2 regions of the uncultured Tepidimonas sp. genome follow, and region 2 is predicted to be linked to the other one. Evidence: predicted binding sites of a transcription regulator. Region 2 holds the regulator's gene; the other holds the start of a gene.
The links. The regulator FNR, encoded in region 2, switches genes on or off when oxygen is low (the NO sensors DNR and NnrR bind a similar motif). The targets are predictions, from matches to a motif close to TTGATNNNNATCAA.
Positions count from the first base shown of each region.

Region 1 (3,440 bases), on a different contig from region 2:
TTGCTCTCCTTGGTGGCCGTGGCGGCCTCTTTCGTGGCCACTGCGCGCTTGACGCGCGCCCGCGGGGAGCGCCAGTCATGAGCGCAGCGTCCGTGTCTCACGATGCGCACGGAGCGTATGCCCTTGCTGCCTCGCAGGCGGCAGCAACGCAAGGCCTGTGGGTCGAGGTACAGCAAGATCGACCGATGCGCGTGCACGCCCGGCTGCACTGCCCGCCCGGCGAGCTGCTGGCCCTGGTGGGGCGCTCGGGTGCGGGCAAGACGTCGCTGCTGCGCATCCTGGCCGGGTTGCTGCGCCCTAGCGAGGGCCACGTGGCCGTGGATGGCCAGGTGTGGTGCGACACGCAGGCTGGCATCCACCTGCCGCCGCAGCAGCGCCGCGTCGGCTTGATGTTTCAGCACTATGCCCTCATGCCGCACCTGAGCGCACTGGACAACGTGGCGCTGGCGCTGTTGCATCTGCCGCGGGCGCAGCGCCTGGCGCAGGCACGGCAGTGGCTGGACCGGGTACAGCTGACGCGCGAGCAGCAGGCGCGCCGCCCCGCAGCCCTGTCCGGGGGGCAACAGCAACGCGTCGCGCTGGCGCGCGCGCTGGCGCGCGCGCCGCGGCTGCTGCTGCTCGACGAGCCGTTTTCCGCCGTGGACCAGTTGCTGCGCCAGGAGCTCTACCGCACGCTGGCCGACGTGCGCGCCGACCTGCACATCCCCATCGTGCTGGTCACCCACGATTTGCAGGAGGCCCGCCACCTGGCCGACACGCTGGCCGTCATGGATGGCGGCGAGGTGCTGCAACAAGGCAGCCCGGCGCGCCTGTACCGCAGCCCGCGCAACGCCCGCGTGGCCGACCTGCTGGGGGTACAAAACCGCTTTCAGGGCGTGTGGCTGGGCCCGTGCGAGGACCAACCTGGCATGGGCTGGCTGGGCTGGCTGCCCGACGACAGCGACGCCGACGCCCCCGTACGGCGCCTGCGCGTGCCTGACAAGGGCCGGATCCCCGCGGGTCAGCGGGTCAGTTGGATCATCCAGGCCGACGGGCTGCACCTGCTCGATGCGCCGGTCGCCCCTGGCAACCCCAGCGTGCTGTGTGCCCAGGTCGCCGAGCTGCGCTACCTGGGCGACTTGTCGCTGGCGACCCTGACGCTGACCGAGGTGCCGGGCACGCGGCTGCGCCTGACGCTGGCCGGGGCGCAACGCACGGGGCTGAAGCAGGGCCAGCGGTTGTGCGTGCGGCTGGATCCCGATTGGGTGCACGTCATGCCCACGCGGCGCCCCTGAGACGCGGACACGCGCGCTCTGCGCGGCGCTTGACGTGGGTCAAATCGGTGACGGGCGGCGCGGTTACGCTGGCGCTGTCTCAAAAAACGGATGAGGAGTCACCCATGTACCAACGCATTCTGGTAGCCACCGATGGCTCGGAGCTGTCGGACCGTGCCGTCGATCACGCCATCGCCCTGGCCGACCTGACCGGTGCCGAGCTGGTGGCGCTGCGCGTGGTGCCGCGCTACCCACAGACCTACTTCGAAGGGGGGGTGGCGCTGGGCACGGCCGAGGTGCGCCAGATCGAAAAGCAATGGGAAGACGAAGCGCGCGCGACGGTGCAGGCGGTCAAGACCCGGGCCCAGCCGCGGCAGGTCAAGGTCAAGCCCCTCACGGTCAAGTCGGACCTGGTCGCCGAAGCCATCATCGCTGCGGCCAAGCGCCACAAATGCGACCTGATCGTGATGGCCTCGCACGGGCGCCGGGGGCTCAAGCGCCTGCTGCTGGGCAGCGAGACGCAACAGGTGTTGACGCACTCCCACACGCCCGTGTTGGTGCTGCGCTGACGGCACGCGGGGCGCTTCAAGCAGTGAAGGTGTCGCGCCAACGCTCGCGCAGCAGGTTCTTTTGCACCTTGCCCATCGCGTTGCGCGGCAGCTCGTCCACGATCACGCAGCGCTTGGGGATTTTATAGTTGGCCAGCCGCGTGCGCAGCGCCGCCAGGATCGCCTCCGGGTCGGGCTGGGCGCCGGGGCGGGGAATCACCAACGCGACCCCGACTTCGCCGAAATCGGGGTGCGGCACGCCGATCACCGCGCTCTCGGCCACGCCGGGCAGCTCGTTGATGGCGCCCTCGACCTCGGCCGGGTAGACGTTGTAGCCGCCGCTGATGATCAAATCCTTGCTGCGCCCAACCAGCGTCAGATACCCGCGCGCGTCGACGAAGCCAACGTCGCCCGTGCGAAACCAGCCATCGGCGGTGAACTCGGCACGCGTCTTGTCGGGCAGGCGCCAGTAGCCCTGAAAGACGCTGGGGCCGCGCACCTGCACGCCGCCCACGTCACCCACCGGCAACGGGCGGTCGTCGTCGCCCGCGATGCGCAACGCCACCCCGGGCAGCGGAAAACCCACCGTGCCGGCGCGGCGTTCGGCCTGCCCGCCATAGCGCGGATCCGGCCCATACGGGTTGGAAGTCAGCATGAGGGTCTCGCTCATGCCGTATCGCTCCAGGATAGTGTGGCCGGTGCGCGCCTGCCAGGCGTGGAAGGTCTCGGTCAGCAGCGGGGCCGAGCCGGAGATGAACAGCCGCATGGACGCGCAGCGCTCGGGCGTGAGGTCTGGCTCGGCCAACAAGCGGGTGTAGAGCGTGGGCACGCCCATGAAGACCGTGGCGCGCGGCAACCAGCCCAGCACGGTGCGCGCATCGAACCGGGCCGCCCACAGCATGGGGCTGCCGTTGAGCAGCGCGCCATGCACCGCCACGAACAGCCCATGCACGTGAAACGTGGGCAGCACGTGGATGAGCACGTCACCCGCACGCCAGCCCCAATAGTCGTGCAACACCTGAGCATTGGCCAACAGGTTGCCGTGCGTGAGCATGGCGCCCTTGCTGCGCCCCGTGGTGCCGCTGGTGTAGATGATGGAGGCCAGCGCCTGCGCGCCCACCGCCACCGGACCCTGTTCGTCCGACTGGTGCGCCGCGCGCTCCAGCAGCGTGCCACTGCGATCGGCACCCAGCGTGAACACCGCGCGCGCACCGGCCCGGAAGGCGAGCTTGCTGACCCACCCGAAGCGCTCGGGCACGCACACCACGACTGCCGGTTCGGCATCGGCGATGAAGGATTCGACTTCTGCCGGCTGGTAAGCGGTGTTGAGCGGCACGTAGACGTGACCGGCGCGCAGCGTCGCCAAGTACAGCATGAGCGCCTCGACCGACTTGTCGACCTGCGCCACCACACGAGACGCGGGCGGCAAATCGAGGCTGGCCAACAGGTTGGCAATCATGGCGCTGCCCCGGTCGAGGTCGCGCCAGGTGTAGACCAGGCCATCGCCGGTCTCGATGGCCCAGGCATCCCCGTCCGCCGGAAAGGCCGCACGCAGGGCGTCGTACAGATTGGTCATGGTCATGGTCATCGAGCAGCCCGGCGCGCCCAGAACCACAGAACCACGCCCGCCAGCACCATC
Region 1 is NZ_CALIND010000033.1:3,901-7,340, reverse strand. It holds gene modB (molybdate ABC transporter permease subunit) at 1-81, shown strand, start outside; gene Q0716_RS01595 (ABC transporter ATP-binding protein) at 78-1,274, shown strand; gene Q0716_RS01590 (universal stress protein) at 1,379-1,822, shown strand; gene Q0716_RS01585 (malonyl-CoA synthase) at 1,839-3,383, opposite strand; gene lgt (prolipoprotein diacylglyceryl transferase) at 3,386-3,440, opposite strand, start outside.
Region 1: Q0716_RS01590 (universal stress protein) is a predicted target of FNR. The motif match lies at 1,304-1,317, and genes of this name have one in related genera.

Region 2 (3,440 bases):
CTCCGCCGCGTGGATGCGCCGCTGCGGCTTGAAGCGCGCCGGCAGATGCGCATAAGCGTAGAGCGCGATGCGATCCGGCCGCAGGCGCTCGACGAGCTCGAGCGTGCGCCGAAACGACTCTGGGGTCTGCTGAGGCAGTCCGTAAATGAGGTCGACGTTGACCGACTCAAAGCCGATCTCGCGCGCCGCGGCCACGAGGGCGAACACCTGCTCGGCCGGCTGAATCCGGTGCACCGCCCGCTGCACCGCGCCATCGAAGTCCTGCACGCCAAAACTCAGGCGGTTGAACCCCAGTTGGTGCAGATGGGCCAAGCGCTGCGCGGTCACCGTGCGGGGGTCGACCTCGATCGAATACTCGCCCCCAGGGACGAGTTCGAAGTGGCGCCGGATCATCGCCATCAGGTCGGACAACTCCGCGTCGCTGAGGAAGGTCGGCGTGCCCCCCCCAAGGTGCAGCTGCGTCACGCGGTGCCCGCGCCCGACGTGTTCGGTCTGCAATTCCAGCTCGCGCGACAGGTAGCGCAGGTACTCCGCCGCGCGTTCGTGGTGCTTGGTCACCACCTTGTTGCATGCGCAGTAGTAGCACAGCGACTCGCAAAACGGGATGTGTACATACACCGACAGCGGCAGCGCCAGCGACCCCGCTCGCCGCTGTTGCAGGGCTTGCACGTAGTCACGCTCGGTAAACGCTTCGACAAACCGGTCCGCCGTCGGGTAGGACGTGTAGCGCGGGCCCGGAATGTCGAACCGGCGCAGCAGATCTTCGTCGATGACGTGTTTCACGGCGGGCAGCTCCATAGGCGACGAACTGTGCACCAGCGTAGCCTTGCGTGGGTTGACGTGAGTCAAACCCCCTGCGGGAGCGACGTTCCCCAAAACCCTGCAGGGCATGGGCCCACCGCACGGGGCGGCACGCGCATCGGGTTGTTATGATCGGGCGCATATCGTTCATGGCGAGTCTGCGCCTCGTTTCACCCACCTCTGCCTCACACCGGCCCCCATCGCCTCATGGATCTGCACAGCATCAAGGTCGCCTGCTCCAGCTGCAACCTGCGCGAGCTCTGCATCCCGGTCGGCCTCAAGCCGGACGAGATGGAGCAGCTCGACAACCTGATCAGCACGCGTCGCCGGGTGCGGCGGGGCGGGACCCTGTTTGCCGCGGGCGACGGCTTCACGTCGCTGTACGCGGTACGATCCGGATTTTTCAAGACCGTGATCACGACGGCGGACGGCCGCGATCAGGTCACCGGGTTTCAAATGGCGGGCGAAATCCTGGGGCTCGATGGCATCGTGCAGGACAAGCACTCGTGCTCGGCCGTGGCGCTCGAAGACGCCGAGGTGTGCGTGCTGCCATTCGACAAGCTCGAGCAGCTCTCGCGCGAGTTCAGCACGCTGCAGCACCACGTACACCGCATCATGAGCCGCGAGATCGTGCGCGATCAGGGCGTGATGCTGCTGCTGGGCAGCATGCGCGCCGAAGAACGACTGGCGGCTTTTTTGCTCAACCTCGTGCAGCGCCTGCATTCGCGCGGCTTTTCACGCACCGAGATGGTGTTGCGCATGACGCGCGAGGAAATCGGCAGCTACCTGGGAATGAAGCTCGAGACGGTCAGTCGTACGTTTTCGCGCTTTCAGGACGAGGGCATCATCGAAGTCAAGCAGCGCTACGTTCGCATCCTCGACCCGGAGGCACTCGCGGCCATTGTCAACCAGAGCCGCGAGGAGAATTAAGCGGGGAGTTGAGCGGCGCGTTGCGCGCGCAGTCAGCCGGGCGCTGATCTGGCGGCACCGGGCAGCGGTTGATTTCCCACGGCGACAGCGACAACAGCGTGGTAAGCGCGCTCGACGCCATGGTCAGCGCCCAAAAAATGAAGAACGCGACCGTGTAGACCGCCTGCCGCGACCAACCGAGCGATTCGCCCGCCCAGTGCAGATCGTGGGGATCGACGAAGGCGAACACCACCATTTCGATCACGGCCGCCATCAAAAAAGCGGGCCAAGCAATCCACATCACGCGTTGGGCCAGCATCGACAGTCTCCTCTTTGTTGTTGCCCCGCGCCGCCTCAATCGTCTTTAGGCAACGTCGGGGACACGACGTGGTTACGCGCCTGGTTGGCAGGCAGCACCGCTTTTTCGGCCTGCAGGCGCTCCTCCGGCGTCATGCGCTCCGGCGCGACCGCGACCGGCGCCGGCATCGCCTCGCGCGGCAGCACGGGGTCTGGATTGCGCACGGCGATCGTGACCGTCACGATGGACGCGATCACGACCACCAAGGGGCCACCGATGACCATCCAGACCATGGGCTCGCGGTACCAGGGTCGGGAAGGGGCGGATGACGCGGAGGGCGTACCAGACATGGTGGACATAGTGTAGGCCTTTGGCGAGTACTTTGGGATACGGATCAACCCGAATACCCTGGGGGGTCATCGGGGTATCAGGAAGGTGGTTTTCTCGCGCACGGCGATCGAGCCGTCGGCGGTGCGGAAAGTCATAACGATGGGGTGAGAGCCGGGCTGCAACCCCGGGGGAACCTGCACACGTACCGGCACCGAGCGCACCTCGGTGGGCAGCAGATGTACGACGGGATCCGACGCGAGCGTCACCCCCGGCAAGCCCTCGACCGCCACCTGCAGCTCGCGCTCGGACTCGGACGCGTTCATGAACTGCACGCGGTAGACGTTTTCGATCCGGCCCATCTCGACCATGCGGGCCAGCGCGCCGCGGTCGCGGATCACGTCCACCTTCAGCGGCACGCGCAGCCACAGGCTCACGCCCAGCGCCGCCACGATGGTGAGCAAAATGGCACTGTAGATCAAGACGCGCGGACGAAACGCCCGGCGGATCATCTGGGCGCGGCTCCAGTGGTTGGCCATGCCGTTTTGGGTCGAGTACTTGACCAGCCCCTTGGGATAGCCCATCTTCTCCATCACCTCGTCGCAGACGTCGGCGCAGGCACCGCAACCGATGCACTCGTACTGCAGACCATTGCGGATGTCGATGCCGGTTGGGCACACCTGCACGCACAGTGTACAGTCAATGCAGTCACCTAATCCCAACGCCTTCGGGTCAGCCGACTTCTTGCGCGCGCCGCGCGGCTCGCCGCGCTCGGCGTCGTAGGTCACGATCATCGTGTCCTTGTCGAACATGGCGCTCTGGAAGCGCGCGTACGGGCACATGTATTTGCAGACCTGCTCGCGCATGTAGCCCGCGTTGCCGTAAGTGGCAAAACCGTAGAAGAAAATCCAGAAGGTCTGCCACGGACCCAGGTTCCACTCGAGGACGGCAGCGCCCAGCTCACGGATGGGCGTGAAATAACCCGCAAACGTAAACCCGGTCCAGAGACCGAACACAATCCATGCGATCTGTTTGCCGCCCTTGCGTGCCAGCTTACGCAGGCTCCAGGGCTCTTGGTCCAGTCGCATGCGCGCCGAGCGGTCAC
Region 2 is NZ_CALIND010000182.1:89-3,528, reverse strand. It holds gene hemN (oxygen-independent coproporphyrinogen III oxidase) at 1-798, opposite strand, end outside; gene fnr (fumarate/nitrate reduction transcriptional regulator Fnr) at 1,009-1,731, shown strand; gene Q0716_RS09665 (hypothetical protein) at 1,706-2,029, opposite strand; gene Q0716_RS09660 (nitrogen fixation protein FixH) at 2,065-2,358, opposite strand; partial or broken gene ccoG (cytochrome c oxidase accessory protein CcoG) at 2,425-3,440, opposite strand, start outside.